DNA from 2 places in the Salinisphaera sp. C84B14 genome. Region 2 is predicted to be linked to the other one. Evidence: riboswitches for the same ligand, from Rfam matches in the RefSeq annotation. Region 2 holds a riboswitch; the other holds the start of a gene.

Region 1 (6,797 bases), on a different contig from region 2:
ACATAGAGCGCATCGTGAAACGAGGTGGTTTGGTAATTGAGCATGATGTCGTCGGAGCCCGGAATACCCATCACGAAATTACAGCCGGCCACGCCCAGCAGCGTAAGCAGGTTGTCCATATCGTTCTGGTCGGCTTCGGCATGGTTGGTGTAGCACACGTCGCAGCCCATCGGCACACCCAGCAGCTTGCCGCAGAAATGATCTTCCAGGCCCGCGCGGGTGATTTCCTTGCCGTCGAACAGATATTCCGGGCCGATGAAGCCAACCACGGTGTTAACCAGCAACGGCTTGAACTCGCGCGCTACCGCATAGGCGCGGGCCTCGCAGGTCTGCTGGTCCAGGCCGTGGTGGGCATCCGCCGACAGCGAACTGCCCTGCCCGGTTTCGAAATACATGACGTTATCGCCCACGCTGCCGCGCTTGAGCGATAACGCGGCGTCGCGGGCTTCGGCGAGTTCGGCCAGGCCGAACCCGAATCCGCGATTGGTCGCTTCGGTGCCGCCGATCGACTGGAACACCAGATCCACCGGCGCGCCCTGCTCGATCGCTTCCAGCGTGTTCGTGACATGGGTGAGCACGCAGGACTGGGTGGGGATTTCGTATTTGCGGATCACCGCGTCGAGCATATGCAACAGCTTGACCGACTGGGCGACGTTATCCGTGGCCGGGTTGATACCGATCACGGCATCGCCGTTGCCATAGAGCAGCCCATCGAAAATACTCGCCGCGATGCCGGTCAGATCGTCGGTGGGGTGATTCGGCTGCAGACGCGTCGACAAATGGCCCGCCAGGCCGATGGTATTGCGAAACGCACTGCGCACCCGGCACTTGCGCGCCACCAGGATCAAGTCCTGATTGCGCATGATCTTGCATACCGCCGCCGCCATTTCCGGGGTGATACCGGGCCGTAAGCCTTCGAGCACTTCGGGCGTGGCATCGTCGCTGAGCAGCCAGTTACGAAAATCGCCGACGGTGAAGCTCGAAATCGTTTCGAACGCCTGGCGATCGTGGCGATCGACAATCAGGCGGGTGATTTCATCTTCCTCGTAGGGTACCAACAGGTCTTCGAGGAAGGTCGCCAAGGGCAGTTCGGCCAACGCCATCTGGGCGACGACGCGTTGTTCGGCCGATTCGGCGATGACGCCCGCCAGACGATCCCCCGATCGCGCCGGCGTGGCCTTGGCCATGAGCTCGGCCAGGCTGTCGAAGCGATAGCTTCGTTCGCCCAGGGTATAGCGATAGCGGCCACTCATCTCGCTTGCACCTCCGTCGTCACGTAAGCGACGTCATGCGGTTGCCGACTGCGCACAGCAGGTAGTAGCCCGTACGGGGCGCGGGCGCTCGATCTGAATATGACACAGGCCATGGCCCATGCACAGCAAGATGTGTTCCAGGTTCGAGGGAAACTCTGCACGACCCGTCACGGTCGCGCCGCGTGCTTTGCGCGCGATTGATCGGCGTCAGCGTTCGCGACCGTGCAACTTGGCTATTGGCTTGAGCACGCCACGCTCTCACTTGCCTGTCCAATCGCGCGCAAAGCACCGGCCGCTCAGCGGTTCGGCCTCGAACGCGATACGCGAGAGGGTATACAGAGCTCCCTCAAGCGAACATCGCCTTTAATCAACGCACCGTAATCGCGCGGCGACTGCGGGACGGCGACCGTCTGTCGTCAGTGGCGGCTACGACCGGCGCCGGCGCTTTGCATCTGCTCGCTGGCCTGCTCGCGCAGGCTGCCGACTTCCTTGAGCGTACGGACCACGGCATCGATACGTGCCTGCGGCCACTGGCGCACGTAATCCGGTACGGCACCACCACTGGCTTTCATATCACGGTCGACCGCGAGCGCATCGGGCAAATGCTGTTCGAAGCGTTCGATATCGGGCAGTACCTGTGCCAGCTCCTCTCGGGGCAGTGCGATGCCGCCGATATCGATATGGGTGGGGGTCGTCGAGTTCATGGTGTGTGCCCTCGGGTGGCCGCAGCTGCGAACCACCCTGCGGCCTATGTCGAACGTTTCAAGCGGGCGGGCGCCTCAGTCGCTTTTCGGCTTGGCCCGGCGCTTGCCGGGTTTGGCCTTGCCTGCCTTGGCTTTGGCCTTGCCCGGCTTCTTCGGCCCGGGTTTGGGCTTTGGTTTGCGTCGCCCGGCGGGCGGTGGCGGCGGCGCGCCGTGCTCACGACTGATCGCTAGCTGACGACCGGCCACCCAAACAGTCTTGAGATGGGCGAAGATGTCTTCGGGCATGCCCTTGGGCAAATCGACGAGACTGAAATCGTCGCGGATATCGATCCGGCCGATATGCGCGCTGTCGACGCCCGCCTCGTTGGCGATCGCGCCCACGATATTGCGCGGCTCGACGCCATGGCTACGGCCGACCTCGATACGAAACGTTTCCAGGTCGCCCTCGCCGAAGGACTGCTGGCGGGCCGCACCCTTGTTCGCGCTCTTGGGCGTTTGTGCGCCCATGTCGCGCGGGCTTGCACCGCGATCGGCCTTGCTGCTCGGCGCCAGCATCAGCGGCTCGTCGCCCTGGGCCAGGTAGGCAAGCGCTGCGGCCAGTTCTTCGGGCTCGACGTTGTGTTCGGCGCGATACTCTTCGAGCAGTTCGCGAAACGGCTTGAGCTTGCCTTCGGCCAGCGTGACCGAAATGCGCTGCTTGAAACGGGCTACGCGCTGCTCGTTGACCTCGGCGATGCTCGGCAGATCCATCGGCTCGATGGCCTGACGGGTGGCGCGTTCGATCGCCTTGAACAGATGCTTTTCGCGCATGGTCACGAACAGGATCGCATCGCCCTCGCGACCGGCCCGCCCGGTGCGTCCGATACGATGCACATAGGCCTCGGTATCGTGGGGGATATCGAAATTGATCACGTGGCTGATGCGTTCCACGTCGAGCCCGCGCGCGGCCACGTCTGTGGCCACAATGATATCGAGCTGTCCGTTCTTGAGCTTGGCTACCGTACGCTCGCGCTGATTCTGGGCGATATCGCCGTTGAGCGCGGCACAGGCATAGCCACGGGCCGACAGGCGCTCGGCGAGTTCGTCGGTCGATTTCTTGGTGCGTGCGAACACGATCATCGCATCGAAAGGCTCGGCTTCGAGCAACCGCGTGAGCGCATCGAGCTTGCTCGTGCCGCCGCCGACGATCCAGTAGCGCTGGCGGATATTGACCGCCGTGGTGGTCTTCGTCTGGATGGTGATTTCCTGCGGCTCGCGCAGGTGGGTCTTGGCGATACGGCGGATCGCGCTCGGCATGGTGGCCGAAAACAGTGCGACCTGACGTTGCGCCGGCGTGTGCTCGAAGATCCATTCCACGTCTTCGATGAAGCCCATGCGCAGCATCTCGTCAGCTTCGTCGAGCACCATCCAGTCGAGCCCGTCGAGCTTGAGCGTGCCGCGCTTGAGATGATCCATCACCCGGCCCGGCGTGCCCACGACCACGTTTACGCCGCGCTTGAGCGCCGCCAGCTGCGGGCCATAGCCCTGTCCGCCGTAGATAGGCAGCACGTGGAAGCCCGGCATATGCGCGGCATAACGCTGAAACGCTTCCGCGACCTGGATCGTGAGTTCGCGCGTGGGTGTAAGCACCAGCGCCTGTGGTCCCTTGCCACCTTTGCCACGCTCCGGCAGGCCGGAAAGAATGGGCAGCGCAAAGGCTGCCGTCTTGCCGGTGCCCGTCTGGGCCTGGCCCAGCACGTCCTTGCCTTCGAGCAAGGGCGGAATGGTCGCGGCCTGGATCGGCGACGGCGTTTCGTAGCCGACATCGGCCAGCGCCGCCATCACGGCATCGGATAAAGCCAGATCGCTGAAGGCGATCTGCGGGGATTCATTTTCGGTAGGGACGGACATGCATAGCCTGAAGGCACGGGCGCGGACGCGCGCCCGAAGAAACACTGCGCCAGAACGGCGCGGGCAACTATTCTACCCGTTATTCACCGTCGTCGGTCCCTGTTTTTCGGTTGCCGCGTCATCGACGATCGCCGCAATCGAATCGGCGGTGAGCGCTGACAGCGTCCAGCCCAGGTGGCCGTGCCCGGTGTTGTAGAACACGTTCGGTGCGCGCCCGGCCCCGACCCGCGGCATCATGTTCGGCATCATCGGGCGCAGCCCGGCCCAGGGCACCACCTGACGGGTCTTGACGTCGGGAAAGCACTGCTTCACCCACTCGACCAGTGGCGCAATACGGTCGGCGCGAATATCGCGGTTGAATCCGTTGAACTCGGCGGTGCCGGCCACACGAAAGCGGTCGTCGCCCAGACGCGCACAAACGAGCTTGGTTTCGTCATCGAGCAGGCTCACCTCGGGCGCGCCCTGTTTCGATGCCTCGTCTTCCAGATTCACGGTAATCGAATAACCCTTCACCGGATAAACGTTGACCCGGTCGCCCAGCTGCGAGGCGATCTCGCGGCTGCCGGTGCCGGCACAGACCACCACCCCGTCGAAATCGAGCGTCACCCGGTCCTCGGGCGTGTCGTTGTCACAGGCCGCTATCGTCACCCTGCGACCGTCGGTCTTGACGCTTTCTACGGTGTTGTTGTAGCGAAACTGCACGCCCTGCGCCTGCGCGGCCCGGGCCAGCCCCTGGGTGAACTTGTGGATATCGCCGCTGGAATCGCTTTCCGTGAAGAAGCCGCCGTAATACTCGCCGGCCAGCGCGGGCTCGATTGCACGCATCTCGTCGGGTGTGACCGGCTGCCGCTCGAGCCCGCCTGCGGCCAGCAGCTTCGAGACTTTCTCGGCGTGCCGATAGCCGGCCCGATTACGATAGATATGCAGGATGCCTTTTCGCTTGACGTCGAAATCGATGTTTTCACGCTCCGCCCAGGAGAATAGAAACTCACGCGCCTCGATCGCCATTCGTGCGGTTTCGGTGGTATTGCGCCCGTACTGTGGAATGGCGCCAATGAATTCCAGAAACCATGAGAGCTTGTGCCAGGAAGGTTTCGGGTTGACCAACAAGGGTGCGTCGCTGCGAAACATCCATTTCATGCCCTTGAAGACCATTGGCCAGTGATTCCAGACCTCGGCGTTCGAGGCCGACAGCTGGCCGCCGTTGGCGAACGAGGTTTCCATCGCCGCATAGCGATTGCGGTCAAAAAGGGTCACGGTATAGCCGCGGCGGACCAGAGCGTAGGCCGTGGTGACCCCGGTGATTCCGCCGCCGATGATTGCTATATGTTTCATATGCCTTTATCCGGTGGTGTCGTGCGTGGATGCCCTGCACTCGTGCAGGTGCCGCCCCTTCCGTCACTTGGACCTGAGAGATTCACCCACGGCGTTGTCACCGTGTGCTTGCTCCTTCGGTGCACGCCGGCCCAGCGGCCGCGCGACTCTTCGGATATGGCCGCGATAACGGTCCTTGGTGCCTGAGAGTTTCCGGGGCGGTTGCTCCTTCGGCGCCGGCGCCGTGCGCCGATCTCTCCCGCTATCGCGTTGATGTTCTAGACCTGTCGGTTGGCTTTTGGCCTGGACATGACGTCGCCCGCGACGATGTTCAAGATCGGGCGTGCTTACTTGGCAAGATACCACGAGCAATCCCCATGCCAACACTCCCCGAACGCCACCGCGCAAGGCATCGCGCCGCGCTCGGTACCGAGTGACGATGCGCCATACAGGATATATCCATCCGTACGCACGACCCTGGCCTGTCTGGTGTCCGTGACGGCGCCGGGCCAGGCACGACCAGCGCCGGGCATCGACTGGAAAACGCCGGCAAGCCTCATCTCGTCGTTAAAGGGTCAGGGCGTCGTAGCCGTCGGCACGTATCTTCTTAGGCAGCTGCCCGTCTTTCATTTTCCATGGCTTCGCAGGCGTTGGACGCGGCGCGGCTGGTTTCACGTATGCCTGTTATCAGCCGGACGATTACGAACAGGCCGAAGCGCCATTGGGGCCGTACGAAGTATCGGCATCAACCGACAACGCGATTACGCCCTTCGGCCTTGGCCTGGTACAGACGACGATCGGCTTTGGAGAAAAGCGTTCTGAAATCCATGCCGTCGCGCCCGAGTTCGGCGATACCGATGCTTACCGACATCGGAATATCCTTACCGCGGTAGCGGAACGGCCGGTCGCGAACGAGATCGCGCAGGTCGACGGCGATCCGGCGCGCATGTTCCAGATCCACATCGGACAAGAGAATCCCGAACTCCTCGCCGCCCAGCCGGCCGGCGACGTCGGTCTGGCGAATGCGCGAGGCCAGCAGTTCAGCAACGAAGCACAGCGCCATGTCGCCGGCATCGTGACCATAGTCGTCGTTCACGCGTTTGAAATGATCGAGATCGACGACCAGCATCGCGAGCGGAATTTTCTGGCGCAGATAGCGCTGGCGTTCGCGCGCGAAGACTTCGCGAAAACGCGACCGGTTGGCGAGCCCCGTCAGCGGGTCGGCAAGCGCGAGCGCACGCAGTTCGTGCTCGGTCTTTTCCCGGCTGGCTTCGTAGATATACGAAAAGCCGAGAATGGAGCCCGTGCAAAGCACCACGTTGACGACACTCAGATACCCGATCCAGCCGCCCCAGATACCGTGCTTGTACACAAAGATCGCGCCCGCACAGCCTATGAACAGTAGTGCTACCCACAACCCCTGCCATCGTCCCAACAGAAGATGCGACAGCAAAGGCACGAGAAAGACCCATATGAACACGGTAACGCCGGTTGCCCCTGTCCATAACGACAGCATCATGACGATAAAGAACGGGACCACGAACAGAACGTTGGTGACGGGTGCCCGCTCTGTTTCATGCACCACATAAAGCAGGAGCGCGGCGTACGCGACCAGGCACAGTTCGGCCACCGCAAG
Region 2 (6,797 bases):
ACCGGCGCCTCTTTCAAGGTCGTGGCATCGGCCTTTGCTTCTTCCCAGATCGCGACCATGGCGTCGACGAAGGCATCCAGGGTTTCCTTGGATTCGCTTTCGGTCGGCTCGATGAGAAAACACTCGGGCACGAGTAGCGGGAAATAGATGGTCGGCGCGTGAAAACCGTAGTCGAGCAGCCGCTTGGCGACGTCGGTCGCACTGACATCCAGCTGCTGCTTCTGGCGCTTGAGGGTGACGATGAACTCGTGGCTGGCACGCCGCTCGGGAAAGGCCAGATCGAAGCCGGCCGCGCGTAGCCGCGCCATCAGATAGTTCGAGTTGAGGGTGGCAAATTCGGCCACCCGGGTCATGCCGTCACGCCCGAGCAGCCGGGCATAGACATAGGCCCGCAGCAGCACGCCGGCATTGCCCATGAACGCGGACAACCGCCCGATCGTATTCGGAATGTCCTTTTCGCTCAGCCAGCGATAGGTCGCATCATCGCCCTCGCCGTCGCGCCCGACCACCGGGATGGGCATGAAGTCGCGCAGCCGTTTACCGACGCCCACCGCGCCAGAACCCGGCCCGCCGCCGCCGTGCGGCGTGGAGAAGGTCTTGTGCAGATTCATGTGGATGACGTCGAAACCCATATCGCCCGGGCGCACCTTGCCCAGAATGGCGTTGAGGTTGGCGCCGTCGTAGTAGAGCAGCCCGCCTGCGCCATGCACGATTTCGGCGATTTCGAGAATGTCCTGTTCGAACACGCCGAGCGTCGAGGGATTGGTGAGCATGATGCCCGCGGTACGGTCGGACACGGCATCGCGCAGTGCGGCGATATCCACGTCACCGTCGGCATCGGTCGGAATTTCGACCACGGTGCAGCCACACATCACGGCCGTGGCCGGGTTGGTGCCATGGGCGGCATCGGGTACCAGGATCTCGTTGCGTGCGCTGTCGCCGCGTGCGTCGTGGTAGGCCTTGATCATGGCCACGCCCGTGAATTCCCCCTGGGCCCCGGCCATCGGCGTGAGCGAGACGGCTTCCATGCCGGTCACCGTGGTCAGCATTTCCTGGAGCTCGTACAGGCACGCCATCATGCCCTGCCCATGGCTGGCCGGCGCCAACGGATGCCGATTGAGAAACCCCGGTAGCGAGGCGAGCGTGTTACAGGCCCGGGGGTTGTGCTTCATGGTGCACGAGCCCAGCGGGTAGAAATGCGTATCGATGGAAAAATTAAGCTGCGATAGCCGCGTGTAGTGGCGCACCACGTCCATTTCCGAGGCTTGCGGCAGGCCCACCGGCGACTCGCGCCGCAGTGCGGCCGGGATATCGTCGATGGCGGGCGCCTCAGCCGGCGCCTGGGCCAGCGCACGACGGCCGGGCCGGCTGTGTTCGAAGATGAGCTTTTCGGTCATGGCGTGACTGCTTGCGGTGTTCGGGTTGTTCAAGACGAAACCATTGGCATCGTCCCGCGAGGGCTCGGACTCAGACCTTGAGTGCGGCCAACGCGTCTTCGTAATTCGGCTCCTGGCCGATCTCGGGCACCAGTTCGCTGTGCAGCACCATGCCCTGTTCGTCGGCAACGATCACCGCACGCGCACACAGTCCTGCCATGGGCCCGTTGGCGATCAGCACGCCGTAATCCTTGGCGAAACGCTTGTCGCGCATCATCGACAGCGTGGTGCCGTTTTCGAGCCCTTCGGCGGTGCAGAAACGCGAATGCGCAAACGGCAGATCCGCGGACACCTGCAACAACGCGATATTGTCGAGCGCATCGACTTCGGCATTGAAACGCTTGACCGAGATCGCGCAGGTGGGCGTATCCATGCTCGGAAAGATATTGAATATCTTGCGCTTGCCCGCGAAGTCCGCGAGCGTGACATCGCGCAGATTAGCGCCGGTCAGGCTGAACTCCGCCAGGCTGTCGCCGGGCGACGGCAGCTGGCCGTCGACATCGGTGGCATTACCTTTGAGCGTGATTTGCTGGGTCATCGTCAGTCCTTGGATACAGCGGAAGAAATAAATGGCCGGCGCCGGCCCTCAAGCCGCTTCGGCCTGCGCGGCGATCACGTCGCGCAGAGCGTCGGCATAGGTTTCGAGATCGGCCTCGGTCTTGGTTTCGGTGGCACAGACGAGCACCGTGTTATCGAGCCCGTCATAGAATTCGGCCAGGGCCAGCCCGCCGAACACGCCGCGTTCTGCCAGTGCCGCGAGCGCCTGCTCGGCGTCGACCGGCAGCCGCAGCACCGTTTCATGAAAGGCCGGGCTGTCGAAAACCGCCTCGACCCCGTCTATCGCGGTAAGCCGGTCGACCAGCGCACGGGTATTGGCGATACAGGTCGCGGCGGTATTCTCCAGCCCCCGCGACCCGAGCAGGCTCATATGAATGGTGGCCGCGGTCACCAGCAGGCCCTGGTTGGTACAGATGTTGGAGGTCGCCTTGGAGCGACGAATATGCTGCTCGCGCGGTTGCAGGGTCAGTACATAACCCGTGCGGCCATCCATATCCTGTGTTCGACCCACCACGCGGCCGGGCATCTGGCGGACGTGCTTCTTGCGACAGCACAAAATGCCGAAATACGGCCCGCCCGAGGCCAGCGGCGCGCCTAGCGGCTGGCCCTCGCCGACCACGATATCGGCCCCCTCGCCCGTGCCCCAGCGGCCGGGTTCCTTGAACACCGCCAGCGACAACGGATTGACCAGGCCGATAGCCAGTGCGCCGTTGTTCTGGGCCCAGTCGGTGAGCGTATCCACGTCTTCGAGCACGCCGAAGAAGTTCGGCTGCGGGATCACCAGCGCGGTTACATCCTCTTTGGCCCAGCGCGTAAGCGCCGCCTCATCGATACGCCCGGTGGCCCGGTCGTAGTCGATCGCTTCGAAGGTGATGCCCTGGTTCGCACAGATATTGCGCGCGACCTGGCGATAGAACGGATGCACGCTCGCCGGCATGAGGATACGCGCCGATTTGGAGCGGCGATTGGCGCGTACCGCCATGAGCACCGCCTCGGCCAGCGCCGAGGCGCCGTCATAGAGCGACGCGTTGGCCACGTCCATGCCGGTCAGGCCCGTCATCATGGTCTGGTATTCGTAGACTACCTGCAGCGTGCCCTGGCTGGCCTCCGGCTGATACGGCGTATAAGCGCTATAGAACTCGCCCCGGGTGGTCAGCTCCCAGACCGCCGCGGGAATATGGTGCTCGTAAGCGCCCGCGCCGATGAAGCACAAACCGCCGGCATCGCGGGCCGCGCGTTCGCCCATGAGCCTGGTCACGGCCTGTTCGCTGGCCCGTTCCGGTATCGAATCCAGGCGCACGTCGCGCAGGCTGGGGTCGATCTCATCAAACAGATCGTCGATGTGATCGACGCCGATCGTTGCCAGCATCGACTGGATATCGTCTTCGGTATGCGGAATGAAAGGCATGGGTCCTCGCAGAACTTGAATACGGCCGGCTGCTTGCAAGCGCCAGGCAAACCCCCGGCGCTTGCCGTGACCGCTAGTCTTCCTCTTCTTCGACGATGCCTTCGTAGGCATCGGCATCGAGCAGTTTCTCGACCTGTTCCGGATCGGAAACCGTCATCTTGAACAGCCACCCTTCGCCAAACGGATCTTCGTTGACCAGCTCCGGCGAATCCTCGAGTTGTTCGTTGATCTCGGCGATTTCGCCGTCGAGCGGCGCATAGATATCCGAGGCCGCCTTGACCGATTCCACCACGGCCACCGCATCGCCGGCGCCCACCTTGGTACCGGCGTCGGGCAGTTCGACGAATACCAGGTCGCCGAGCGAGGACTGCGCATAGTCGGTGATGCCGACCGTGCAGGTGCCGTCGCCGTCGTAGTCGATCCATTCGTGGGTCTTGGTATAGGACAGATCCTTGGGTACTTCGCTCATGGGGCTCCCCTTGCAGCAGGTTGGCGCGGTGCGCGCGATGGTTCGGTGGATTAAAGGCTACTGAGAAAAACGCTCAGTCGTCGAGGCGGCTCTCGCCATTACGCACGAACGGATAGCGAACGATGCGCGCAGGCTGCCACTTGCCGCGCAAACACACTTCGACGCTGTGTTCCCAATCGGCGGGCACTCGGGCGAGCGCGACCGAGCACGACAACGTCGGCGCATAGCTGCCGCTGGTGATTTTGCCCTCGGCATGTTCTTCCTCGACATCGCTGTCGACGGCACGCACCGCGGTCTTGCTGCGCATCACGCCACGCCCTTCCAGCACCAGCCCAACCAGCTTTTGGTCGACGCCCTGTGCGCGCATGTGCTCCAGCGCCGAGCGGCCAACAAAATCGCGCTCTTCGGGCTTGAAGGCCACGGTCCAGGCCAGGCCCGATTCCAGCGGGGTGCGGTCTTCGTCCATATCCTGGCCATAAAGATTCAGGCCCGCTTCCAGGCGCAGCGTGTCGCGCGCGCCCAGGCCGATGGGCGCTACGCCCTTGTCGCGCAGCGTCTTCCATGCGTTCACGGCCTCGTCGGCCGGTAGTACGAGCTCGAAACCGTCTTCGCCGGTATAGCCGGTGCGCCCGATCGAGCGATCATCCTGCGCGACCACGCGAAACGGCTTTAGCTTGAGCGCAGCGGCCTTCAAATCGTCGTCGAACAGCTCGGCGGCGATGTCGCGCCCGCGCGGGCCCTGCACGGCGATAATGGCCAGATCCTGGCGGTGCTCGATCGACACGTCGTAATCGCGGGCCTGACTGCCGATCCAGGCCAGATCCTTTTCCGTGGTCGCTGCATTGACCACGACGCGATACAGATCGTCACTCAGGTGATAGACGATGAGATCGTCGATCACGCCGCCGCGGGTGTTGAGCATGCAGGTATAGAGCGCGCGCCCGGCCTCGTCGATCTTGGCCACGTCATTGGCCAGCAGCCAGCGCAGGAATTCGCGCGACTCTCGACCGCGGATATCGACGACGGCCATATGCGACACGTCGAACATGCCCACGCTCTCGCGTACGGCGTTGTGTTCGGAGATCTGGGAGCCGTAGTCGATCGGCATGTCCCAGCCGGCGAAATCCACAAGCTTGGCGCCGTCGGCGACATGTGCGTCATAGAGCGGGGTGCGTTTGGCCATGACAATCTCTTTGCAGATGAATCAACAGAATACGGGCCGGCCCGGGCTTTCGCCTGCCGCCCCTCTGTCCTGGCACCTGAGAGATTCGCCCCTTCGGTGAGCCGTGGTTCACACGACTGCTCTCCAGAGTCGATCAAGCCGGCGCGTCATGACGCCGGCGCGCGCGTGGTTCGGGTACCTGAGCGTTTCCGGGCGGAAATTTGCGCCTTCGGTGACGGGCGATGGCCCGTTCTCTCCCACGCGGTTATTGACCGTGGCCTCGACTATACCGGCGCGATCCATACAGGCCAAGCGTCGGCCCCGGAACCGCTTTTCACTGCAAAATACAGGCGTTTTGCGTTATTGCAGCAGCCGCGGGCCGTTGTCGGACAGACCCACCGCATGGTGAATCATGATCTGGCGAACCGGGGCAAGGTTCGCTGCCGCCGCGATCGCGCTCTGGCGCAGGTTGCGCAGCAAGGGGTTGGCGCTGCCATAGACGCGTTTGAAGGCGTCGGTGATGCCCAACATCATCAGGTTCTCGGCCATGCGCGCACGCTGATAGCGGCGCAGGTAGGTCATGTCGCCGGCATCGCGACCGGCCGCGCGCCCGGCTTCGAGCGCTTCGACCATGCCCGCCACGTCGAGAAGGCCAAGGTTGACCCCCTGACCCGCCATCGGGTGCACCACATGCGCGGCATCGCCGGCCAGCGCCACCCGCGGACGACAATATTCGCGGGCATGCTGGAGCTTGAGCGGGAAGGACGCCCGCCGATCCATATGCTCGATTTCACCCAGCACATGCCCGCTGGCTTCGCTCAGGCGTGCACGAAACGTCTCGTCGTCGAGTTCGGCAAGCTCCGCGGCGAGCGCATCGTCGGCGTGCCAGGCGAGCGAGCAACGACCGTCCGAAAGCGGCAGAAACGCCACCGGCCCGGTTTCGGTAAAGCGCTGCCAGGCGATATGGCGATGATGCCGCGCCGGGGTGACCGTACCGACGGTACAACGCTGGCCGTACGACCAGCCCGTGGTTTCTATGCCGGCCGCTGCCCGCACCGGGGAATTCGCGCCTTCCGCGCCAACCACGAGCGCCGCGCTCACGGTCGTCCCGTCGTCGAGACGCAGTCGGGCGGCATCCGGGTCGAAGGCCAGGCTTTCCATCTTCGCCGGGCAGTAGATATCGACATCGGTGAGCGCCTGCCACGCGCTGTCGACGATCAGGTTGTTTTCGACGATATGCCCGAGCTCGGGCAGCCCCACCGCGGTATGTTCGAGAAACAGCTCGCTGGCGCCGCCGGCCTCCCAGACCTTCATGCCGGTGAACGCGCAGCAGCGCCGGCGCTCGACCGAGGCCCACAGGTCGAGATTCTCGAGTACGCGCCGCGTGCCTGGCGCAATCGCCGACACGCGCAGCCCGTAGTCCTGGCTGGTATCGAAACGCGGCGGGCGTTTGGCTTCGACCAGTGCCACCGAGAAATCGGCACGCGACAGCGCCACCGCGAGCACGGCACCGACCATGCCGCCGCCGACGATGGCCACGTCATAACGCGGATTGTGACTACTCATGAGCTTGCCTTGCGAATACGCGCCGGGGCCAGGGCCAGCCCCATGCTGCGCCGGGCCATGTCGTCGCGAATCGACGGCATCAGCGACAGACCGAACAAACCCGCGCCGCGGGCATGGTCGAGCATGGGAATACGGTTGGAAAACAGGCGCACGATGGCGTCGGTGAAATTGGCCACGCGATGCTGGTCCGGGCGCCGA

Evidence for each region. A riboswitch is a leader RNA that binds a small molecule or an ion and turns the genes downstream of it on or off. The one in region 2 is predicted to bind glycine.
Region 1: linked by a shared signal. The riboswitch ahead of C84B14_RS17400 (D-amino acid dehydrogenase) and the one ahead of gcvT (glycine cleavage system aminomethyltransferase GcvT) in region 2 are both predicted to bind glycine.

Annotation. Positions count from the first base shown of each region.
Region 1 is NZ_APNL01000030.1:15,133-21,929, forward strand. It holds gene C84B14_RS17385 (ethanolamine ammonia-lyase subunit EutB) at 1-1,253, opposite strand, end outside; gene C84B14_RS17390 (hypothetical protein) at 1,670-1,957, opposite strand; gene C84B14_RS17395 (DEAD/DEAH box helicase) at 2,033-3,847, opposite strand; gene C84B14_RS17400 (D-amino acid dehydrogenase) at 3,920-5,182, opposite strand; glycine riboswitch at 5,237-5,341, opposite strand; glycine riboswitch at 5,342-5,433, opposite strand; gene C84B14_RS17405 (GGDEF domain-containing protein) at 5,907-6,797, opposite strand, start outside.
Region 2 is NZ_APNL01000006.1:96,331-103,127, reverse strand. It holds gene gcvPB (aminomethyl-transferring glycine dehydrogenase subunit GcvPB) at 1-1,397, opposite strand, end outside; gene tpx (thiol peroxidase) at 1,468-1,974, opposite strand; gene gcvPA (aminomethyl-transferring glycine dehydrogenase subunit GcvPA) at 2,023-3,402, opposite strand; gene gcvH (glycine cleavage system protein GcvH) at 3,476-3,871, opposite strand; gene gcvT (glycine cleavage system aminomethyltransferase GcvT) at 3,945-5,054, opposite strand; glycine riboswitch at 5,109-5,191, opposite strand; glycine riboswitch at 5,211-5,303, opposite strand; gene C84B14_RS06865 (UbiH/UbiF/VisC/COQ6 family ubiquinone biosynthesis hydroxylase) at 5,394-6,599, opposite strand; gene ubiH (2-octaprenyl-6-methoxyphenyl hydroxylase) at 6,596-6,797, opposite strand, start outside.